Linked DNA regions of Paraburkholderia fungorum. The protein of the gene in region 2 interacts with the protein of the main gene of each other region in a pairwise test. Links are inferred from orthologs where the notes say so. Each region holds a gene or a part of one and is shown on either strand. Other genes may lie near its edges.

What was found.
Region 1: the proteins of lpdA (region 2) and BLS41_RS12020 interact in binary tests that used the Escherichia coli proteins (3 or more experiments, as listed by UniProt). The link is inferred for Paraburkholderia fungorum from one-to-one orthologs.
Region 3: the proteins of lpdA (region 2) and odhB interact in binary tests that used the Escherichia coli proteins (3 or more experiments, as listed by UniProt). The link is inferred for Paraburkholderia fungorum from one-to-one orthologs.

What each region holds. Positions count from the first base shown.
Region 1 is NZ_FNKP01000001.1:2,740,652-2,743,850, reverse strand. Bases 105-3,150 are described here. They hold BLS41_RS12020 (UvrD-helicase domain-containing protein), read left to right. Parts: upstream 105-474; coding sequence 475-2,826; downstream 2,827-3,150. Other genes in these bases: BLS41_RS12015 (5'-methylthioadenosine/adenosylhomocysteine nucleosidase), read left to right, coding at 2,853-3,150. Also shown: more of BLS41_RS12015, read left to right, coding at 3,151-3,199. UniProt on the Escherichia coli protein: A helicase with DNA-dependent ATPase activity. Unwinds DNA duplexes with 3'-5' polarity. Translocates on single-stranded DNA with 3'-5' polarity. Initiates unwinding more efficiently from a nicked substrate than double-stranded DNA.
Region 2 is NZ_FNKP01000001.1:2,548,055-2,551,169, reverse strand. Bases 119-3,080 are described here. They hold lpdA (dihydrolipoyl dehydrogenase), read left to right. Parts: upstream 119-686; coding sequence 687-2,474; downstream 2,475-3,080. Other genes in these bases: BLS41_RS11190 (phasin family protein), read right to left, coding at 2,850-3,080; aceF (dihydrolipoyllysine-residue acetyltransferase), read left to right, coding at 119-431. Outside these bases: more of aceF, read left to right, coding at 1-118; more of BLS41_RS11190, read right to left, coding at 3,081-3,115. UniProt on the Escherichia coli protein: Lipoamide dehydrogenase is a component of the glycine cleavage system as well as of the alpha-ketoacid dehydrogenase complexes.
Region 3 is NZ_FNKP01000001.1:1,748,725-1,751,758, reverse strand. The notes cover bases 131-3,011. They hold odhB (2-oxoglutarate dehydrogenase complex dihydrolipoyllysine-residue succinyltransferase), read right to left. Parts: upstream 2,270-3,011; coding sequence 992-2,269; downstream 131-991. Other genes in these bases: BLS41_RS07660 (2-oxoglutarate dehydrogenase E1 component), read right to left, coding at 2,421-3,011; lpdA (dihydrolipoyl dehydrogenase), read right to left, coding at 131-853. Outside these bases: more of lpdA, read right to left, coding at 1-130; more of BLS41_RS07660, read right to left, coding at 3,012-3,034. UniProt on the Escherichia coli protein: E2 component of the 2-oxoglutarate dehydrogenase (OGDH) complex which catalyzes the second step in the conversion of 2-oxoglutarate to succinyl-CoA and CO(2).

The DNA.
Region 1 (3,199 bases), 190 kb from region 2 along the record:
CGCATATAACAAACCCGCTGGCTTCCCGTGCAGTCCCGTCCGCGATGCACGTAGTGCGGAGTGGGAGCGAATGACTGCCTGGTCACTGGCGTTTACTGCGCGAGGGATCATTCGTTGATCGCACCACTTTCCCCTCCAAGCCAGGGGGCTCACTTCAAGGTTAGCGGTGTGAGCCCGCTTTCTTTACTTACTTTCTTTGCGGCGGCAAAGAAAGTAAGTGCCGCCCCGCACAGGGGCAACGCCAATAGACCACCGTGACTTCAAGGAAAGGCCAACACCCCGAAGAACACCGCCAAAGGGCGCAGCTCAAAAAAGCTCCCCCCGGCACAGCGGCAACGCCAATAGACCACCGCGATCACAAGGAAAGGCCAACACCCCGAAGAACGCCGCCAAATGGCGCAGCCCGCAAAAAGGCCCAACCCCCGCCGGGGCATATAATGTCGCACGAACCGCCGCCCCGTCCCTCCAGAAAAAATGCCCGATCTGCTAGCCAATCTAAACCCCGAACAACACGCCGCCGTCACGCTCCCCAACGAGCCCGCGCTCATCCTCGCCGGCGCGGGCAGCGGCAAGACCCGCGTTCTGATCACGCGTATCGCGTGGCTCATCCAGCAAGGCCTGGCGTCGCCGGCCACGATCCTGGCGGTCACCTTCACCAACAAGGCCGCGCGCGAAATGATGTCGCGGCTTTCGGCGCTGCTGCCGATCGACACGCGCGGCATGTGGATCGGCACCTTCCACGGCCTGTGCAACCGCATGCTGCGTGCGCATCACCGTGACGCCGGCCTGCCCGCCACTTTCCAGATTCTCGACACCGCCGACCAGCTTTCCGCGATCAAGCGTCTGATGAAGGGCCTCAACATCGACGACGAAAAGTACCCGGCGAAAAATCTCCAGTACTTCATCAACAACGCGAAAGAGCAGGGCCTGCGACCGAAAGACGTCGACGCGACCGACAACTTCAACCGCAAATTCGTCGAACTCTACGAAGCGTACGACCAGCAGTGCCAGCGCGAAGGCGTAGTCGATTTCCCGGAACTGCTGCTGCGCTGTTTCGAACTGCTCGCGCATAATCCGCCGCTGCGCGCGCACTACCAGGCGCGCTTCCGGCATATCCTGGTCGACGAGTTCCAGGACACCAACAAGCTGCAATACGCGTGGCTGAAAATGCTGGCGGGTCAGACCAACTCGATCTTCGCCGTCGGCGACGACGACCAGTCGATCTATGCATTCCGCGGCGCGAACGTCGGCAACATGCGCGACTTCGAAACCGAGTTCAAGGTTCGTCATCTGATCAAGCTCGAGCAGAATTACCGCTCGCACGGTCATATTCTCGATGCAGCCAATCAGCTGATCGCGAACAACTCGCGCCGTCTCGGCAAGAATCTGCGCACCGACGCGGGTCACGGCGAACCGGTGCGCGTGTATGAATCCGCGACCGATACGCAGGAAGCGGGCTGGATCGTCGAGGAAATCAAGGCGTTGATCAGCACGGGCACGTCGCGCAGCGAAATTGCGATCCTGTACCGCAGCAACGCGCAGTCGCGCACGATCGAACACACGCTGGTCAACGCGGGCATCGCGTATCGCGTGTACGGCGGCTTGCGCTTTTTCGAGCGCCAGGAAGTCAAGCACGCGCTCGCGTATTTGCGTCTGATCGACAACCCGAACGACGACACCGCGTTCGCGCGTGTCGTCAATTTCCCGACGCGCGGCATCGGCGCGCGTTCGATCGAGCAACTCGCGGACGCCGCGCGTCTGTATAACTGCTCGATGGCTGCGGCGATTCCGTACGTTGCGGGCAAAGCTGGGTCGAGCCTCGCGAATTTCGCGAACCTGGTCGGCAAGATGCGCGCGGAAACGCAGCAGATGAGCCTGCCGGAAACCGTCGAGTACGTGGTCGGCACGAGCGGTCTGTCGGAGTTTTACAAGAACGAACGCGAAGGCCAGGACCGGCTGGAAAACTTGCAGGAACTGGTCAATGCGGCGGCGGCTTTCGTCAGCGAGGAAGGCTACGGGATGGACACGCCGGCGCGGTCGATTCCGCTGCGCCCGGGCGCAACTGCCGCGCCTGAACTGGTCGTCGCGACCGACGACCCGAACACCGTCGTGCTCGACGCGCCTGGCGTCGCCGACCCGGCGCAGAACCCGGACACCATGACGCCGCTCGCCGGTTTCCTGTCGCACGCGTCGCTCGAAGCGGGCGACAACCAGGCGCAAGCCGGCCAGGAAGCCGTCCAGCTGATGACCGTGCACGCGGCCAAGGGTCTGGAATTCACGGCGGTGTTCATCACCGGTCTGGAAGAGGGACTGTTTCCGCACGAGAACAGCGCGATGGAATCGGATGGGCTGGAGGAGGAGCGTCGTCTGATGTACGTGGCGATTACGCGGGCGAAGGAGCGGCTGTATCTGTCGTTCGCGCAAAGCCGGATGCTGCACGGTCAGACGCGTTACAACATCCGTTCGCGTTTCCTGGAGGAATTGCCGCAGGAAACGCTCAAGTGGCTCACGCCGAAGATCGAGGCGGGCGCGCGCTGGGGTGGCCGCTCAGACAACGCGGGTTATGGGCGCGACTGGTTTGCGCGGCCGGGTTACACGGGCCCGGCTTCGTCGACGCCCGCGCAGTTGCCCGCTTTCGCGAATGAGCAGCGCGCAGCGGAAACGGGATTCCGCGTCGGCCAGCAGGTGTTTCACACGAAGTTCGGCGAGGGCACGATTACGGCGCTCGAAGGTGGCGGGACCGACGCGAAAGCGCAGGTCAAATTCAAGCGGCACGGCGAGAAGTGGCTGGCGCTCGCGGTCGCCAAATTGCAGGCGGTCGAGTGAGCGCGCGTGGCGAGGGAGCGGATTGTATGAGTCAGGGTGATGCAGCTTCGGGTTCGTCGGCTTCAGGCGCGGCGGCTGGCGTGGAAACCGCCGGTGGCGTCAGCGTTGGCGCCGGCGCTACAGGCATCGGAAATGCGGTCCCGGCCGAAGGACACAACACCGCCGCGGCAGCTTCGCCCGAACCCGATCCGAGCCGGAACGGCGCGCCCGTCTCGCATCGTCCGCTGGGGATTCTGGCGGCCTTGCCGCAAGAACTCGGCGACCTGATCGACGCCATGCGCGCCGAATCCGGCGTGCGCACCATCACGCACGGCCGCCGCGACTATCACCTCGGCACCGTCCACGGCACGCCGTGCGTCGTGACGCTGGCGCG
Region 2 (3,115 bases):
TCGTGTTCAAGCAGTACTTCCACGTGGGTTTTGCTGCGGATACGCCGAACGGTCTGGTCGTTCCGGTGATTCGTGACGCGGACAAGAAGGGTCTGGTCGAGATCGCGAAGGAAATGACCGATCTTTCCAAGGCTGCTCGTGACGGCAAGCTGAAGCCGGATCAGATGCAAGGTGGCTGCTTCTCGATTTCGTCGCTGGGCGGGATCGGCGGCACGAACTTCACGCCGATTATCAATGCGCCTGAAGTGGCGATTCTTGGTCTGTCGCGTGGCGCGATGAAGCCGGTTTGGGACGGTAAGCAGTTCGTGCCGAAGCTGATGCTGCCGCTTTCGTTGTCCTATGACCACCGTGTTATCGATGGGGCTGAAGCTGCGCGCTTCAATGCGTATCTTGGGGCGCTTCTTGCCGATTTCCGGCGTGTGATTCTTTGATGTGATGTTGCGCGGGGCGCTGGTTTTTTGTCTGTGATCCGCGCACTTCTGTAGAACCTGCTTTCATGTCGGTCTATTAGCGTCGCCCCTGTGCGGGGCGGCACTTACTTTTCTTTGTCTTCCAAAGAAAAGTAAGCAAAAGAAAGGCGCGTCCTTTGGCGGACAGCAAAGGCTGATTCTGTTTGGGACGCTGCCAGCTTTTAGGTCCTTGCGGTGGGTTCTTCGTCATCACGATCAATAAGAGAAGGGGACACTATGAGTCTCGTCGAAGTAAAAGTACCGGATATCGGTGACTTCAAGGACGTCGATGTCATTGAAGTCAATATCAAGGCGGACGATGTCATCGAGAACGAACAGGCTCTGATGACGCTCGAGTCCGACAAGGCTTCCATCGAAGTGCCCAGCGATACCGCTGGCACCGTCAAGGAAGTTCGCGTCAAGGCCGGCGATAAAGTCTCACAAGGCACGGTGATCGCGCTCGTCGAAACATCGGCGGAAGCGGCTCCGGCCAAAGAGGCACCGAAAGCTGCCGAGAAGGCACCCGCGCAAGCGGCTGCTCCGGCTCCCGCACCTGCTGCTGCATCGAAGGCGGCAACGCCTGCTCCGCAAGCCGGCAGTTTCTCCGGCAGCGCGGACATCGAATGCGACATGCTCGTGCTCGGTTCGGGCCCCGGCGGCTATTCGGCTGCGTTCCGTTCGGCCGACCTGGGCATGAAGACGGTGCTGGTCGAGCGTTACTCGACACTCGGCGGCGTCTGTCTGAACGTGGGCTGCATTCCGTCGAAGGCGCTGCTGCACACCGCGCTCGTGATCGATGAAGCTGAAGCGCTCGGCGCGCACGGCATCACGTTCGGCAAGCCGCAGATCGATCTGGACAAGCTGCGCGACTTCAAGTCGGGCGTCGTCAAGAAGCTTACCGGCGGTCTCGCCGGTATGGCCAAGGCGCGCAAGGTCGAAGTGGTGACGGGGACCGGCGCGTTCGTCGATCCGAATCACATGGAAGTGCAGACCGAAGGCGGCAAGAAAGTCGTCAAGTTCAAGCAGGCGATCATCGCCGCGGGTTCGGAAGCGGTGAAGCTGCCGTTCATTCCGGAAGATCCGCGTGTGGTGGATTCGACCGGCGCGCTCGAACTGCGTCAGATTCCGCAACGCATGCTGGTGATCGGCGGCGGCATTATCGGTCTGGAAATGGCGACCGTGTATGCCACGCTCGGCGCGAAGATCGACGTAGTCGAAATGCTCGACGGTCTGATGGCCGGCGCGGACCGCGATCTGGTCAAGGTCTGGGAGAAGTACAACAGCAAGCGTTTTGCCAACGTCATGCTGAAGACCAAAACGACCGGCGCCGAAGCGAAAGACGACGGCATCTACGTGTCGTTCGAAGGCGAAAAGGCTCCGGCCGAAGCGCAGCGCTATGACCTCGTGCTGGTCGCCGTCGGCCGTACGCCGAACGGTAAGAAAATCGGCGCGGACAAGGCCGGCGTCGCGGTGACGGATCGCGGCTTTATCGACGTCGACAAGCAGATGCGCACGAACGTGCCGCACATCTTCGCGATCGGCGATATCGTCGGTCAGCCGATGCTCGCGCACAAGGCTGTGCACGAAGGCCACGTTGCTGCGGAAGCCGCTCATGGCGAGAAGGCATACTTCGACGCGCTGCAGATTCCGTCGGTGGCCTACACCGATCCGGAAGTGGCATGGGCGGGCAAGACGGAAGACCAGTTGAAGGCCGCGGGCATCAAGTACGGCAAGGCAGTGTTCCCGTGGGCCGCTTCGGGCCGCGCGATCGCCAACGGCCGCGACGAAGGCTTCACGAAGCTGCTGTTCGACGAGGAAACGCATCGAGTGATCGGCGGCGGGATCGTCGGTCTGAACGCGGGCGACCTGATCAGCGAAGTCTGTCTCGCAGTCGAGATGGGCGCGGATGCAACGGATATCGGTAAAACGATCCACCCGCACCCGACGCTCGGCGAATCGATCGGAATGGCCGCGGAGTTGTACGAAGGCGTCTGTACCGACCTGCCGCCGCAAAAGAAGAAGTAACGCTGTCCCGAGAATCTGTCTGCGTGTGTGTTGTAAGCGCAGGCGGGTTCGCGGAAGCACAGGCGAAAAAAAAGGCGCGTCCCTTAAAAAGGCGCGCCGTTTTTCTTTGGCTGCGAGGCAGGGCAGGGCGCATGTCGCGCTTCAGCGGGGCCGCGTCAGCCCGGCCAAAAAAAATCCCGGCTACTTCGCCGGGCAAACGATACGTTTTCAACGTATCGGAGCGTTCGGCCAATCAAACCGTGTGAGCGGCAACGGCACGACGCTGTTGCTTACGACAACGCCGGCACAGCGGGTGGGCTGTGCCGGCGTAATAGGTAACAGCAGAAGTGCTACCCGACGTGCTGCAAAATAAATCGTGATGCTGCTGCGTGAAACTTAAACTGCCTTCTTGGCCGAGCGCGATGCCTGCGCAGCGGCTTGCGAAGCTGCCTTCGACGCAGCCGTAGCAGCCGCATTGAAGTTGCTTTCAGCGATTTCGACAGCTTGCTTCGTTGCCTTGTGAACCGTTTCGTACGTCGTGTTAGCGGCGGTAATAGCCGACTTGATCACGGCGACAGCGGTTTCCGAGCCAGCCGGTGCATTCTTCGCGACGTTTTCGACGAGCGACTGGACCTTGCGGTTCTGCTCTTCGAATTGAGCTT
Region 3 (3,034 bases), 800 kb from region 2 along the record:
GCACGCGGCCGATCGACACGATCAGGCGGTCCGCGTCGAGCGTCTGCGCGTTGCCGTCCTTGTCCGTGTAGGCGATCGACACGCTGCTGTCGGTCGTCTTGATTTCGCCGACCTTCACGCCGACGTGAATGTCCAGACCCTGCTTCTTGAACTGCTTGGCCGCTTCTTTCGACAGCGACTGGTCAGCCGCGCCGAGGAATTCCGGCAGCGCTTCGAGCACGGTCACGTCCGCGCCCAGACGACGCCACACCGAGCCGAGTTCCAGACCGATCACGCCAGCGCCGATCACGGCCAGCTTCTTCGGCACGGAGTCGAACGTCAGTGCGCCTTCGTTGTCGGCGACGATCTTGTTGTCGACCGGAATGTTCGGCAGATGACGTGCCTTCGAACCCGTGGCGATGATCACGTTCTTCGCCGTCACGACTTCGGCTTCGCCTTCGCCGCTGACTTCGATCTGCACGCCGGCGTCCGTCTTGCCGGTTAACTTGCCGTGGCCCTTGAGCCACGTGATCTTGTTCTTGCGGAACAGGAATTCGATGCCCTTCGTCATCTTCTCGACGATGCTTTCCTTGCGGGCCAGCATCTTCGCGATATCGACCTTGACGTTTTCCACGGAGATGCCGTGGTCGGCGAGGTGATGCGATGCGTTTTCAAACTCTTCCGACGACGCGAGCAGCGCCTTCGACGGAATGCAACCCACGTTCAGACACGTGCCGCCGAGCTTCAACGCGCCGGCCGGGTTCTTCCACTTTTCGATACATGCGACGGTCTTGCCGAGCTGCGCTGCACGGATGGCGGCGATGTAACCGCCAGGGCCTGCGCCGATCACGACGACGTCAAATTCTTTGGACATGACAATCCTTTTGATGACGGAACGGCGCGCGGCCACAGTTAGTGGCGCGCACCGTTCCTGTACTGCGGAATGCGAAAGACGTACTGCTCAGATGGTGCCGGTTTGTGCAACGACAAGCCGGCACCTGGCTGATGGCAATTACAGATCGAGCAGCAGACGAGCCGGATCTTCCAGCGCGTCCTTCATCGCGACCAGCGACAGAACCGCTTCGCGGCCGTCGATGATGCGGTGGTCGTACGACAGCGCCAGATAGTTCATCGGGCGGATCACGATCTGGCCGTTTTCGACCACAGCGCGTTCCTTCGTGGCGTGCACGCCGAGAATCGCGGATTGCGGCGGGTTGATGATCGGGGTCGACAGCATCGAACCGAACACACCACCGTTCGAGATCGAGAACGTACCGCCGGTCATATCTTCGATCGACAGCTTGCCGTCCTTGGCCTTCTGGCCGAACTCGGCAATCTTCTTCTCGATTTCAGCAAGGCTCAGCTGATCGGCGTTACGCAGGATCGGCACCACCAGACCACGCGGCGAACCGACAGCGATACCGATGTCGAAGTAGCCGTGATAAACGATGTCGTTACCGTCGATCGACGCGTTCACCAGCGGGAACTTCTTCAGCGCGTGAACAGCCGCCTTCACGAAGAACGACATGAAGCCGAGCTTCACGCCATGTTCCTTCTCGAACTTGTCCTTGTACTTGTTGCGCAGGTCCATTACCGGAGCCATGTTCACTTCGTTGAACGTGGTCAGGATGGCGTTGGTTTGCTGCGACTCGAGCAGACGCTCGGCGATACGCGCACGCAGACGCGACATCGGCACGCGTTGTTCCGGGCGGTCCTTCAGCCACTGGTCGGCCGATGCCGGGCCCTTGACTTCCGGCAGCGACGGCTTCGCAGCCTTCGGTGCGGCAGCCGGTGCCGGTGCAGCCTTCGCAGCCGGAGCGGCCTGGCCTGCGTTCAGCACGTCACCCTTGGTGATGCGGCCGTCGCGGCCCGTGCCTGCGACGTCGGCGGACGACAGGCCCGCTTCAGCCATCAGCTTGCCGGCAGCCGGCGAAGCCGCGGTGTTCGCACCCGTTGCGGATGCAGCCTGAGCGGGAGCTGCTGCCGGTGCGGGCGTCGCAACCGGAGCCGGCTTCACTTCAGCTTCGACAGCAGCGGCGCTAGCGGTGCCTTCCGTGTCGATCTTCGCGATGACCTGATCGGCCACGACGATGTCGCCGTCGTTCGCGATCACTTGCACGAGCACGCCGGCGGAGGGTGCCGGCACTTCGAGAACGACCTTGTCGGTCTCGACTTCGATGAGAATTTCGTCGACAGAGATAGCGTCGCCGGGCTTCTTCTTCCACTGCAGCATCGTGGCTTCCGAGACCGACTCGGACAGCTGGGGAACCTTGACTTCAACAATAGCCATTATGAATATCCTGAATACGTATCGGGTGACGGCGCGGTGAACGACGACCGCCTGCGAACCGTCTGCAAACCGTGTATACCGCGTGTGAGCCTTCGTGGATCACCGTTGCGGCACGGGAAAGCGCTACGCGCCTTCCCGGTTCGCGATTCTTTTATTTAGCGATCGACGCGCTCTTGAGGCGGCCGAAAGCGCCTTCGATCAGCGCCTTCTGCTGCTCGTAGTGCTTCGCGTAGTAGCCGACTGCCGGCGAGGCCGAAGCCGGACGGCCGCTGTATGCCAGCTTCTGTCCTTCCTTCATGCCGTCCTTCAGGTGGTGCTCGATGTAGAACCACGGGCCCTGATTCTGCGGCTCGTCCTGCACCCAGACCACTTCCGTCGCGTTGTCGTACTTCTTGATTTCCGCTTCGAACTGCTTGTGCGCGAACGGATAGAGCTGTTCGATACGGATGATCGCGACGTCGTTCGCCTTGGTTTCGCGGCGATGCGCCACCAGGTCGTAGTACACGCGACCCGAGCAGACCACGAGACGCTTGACCTTCTTCGCGTCGATCGCTTCGTCCACTTCGCCGAGGATCGGCTGGAACGCGCCCTTCGCGAGTTCCGACAGATCCGACACAGCTTCCTTGTGGCGCAGCAGCGACTTCGGCGTAGCGACGATCAGCGGCTTGCGGAACAGGCGGATCATCTGACGGCGCAACAGGTGGAAAATCTGCGCTGGCGTGGTCGGCTGAACGACCTGCATGTTGTGGTCTGCGCACAGTTGCA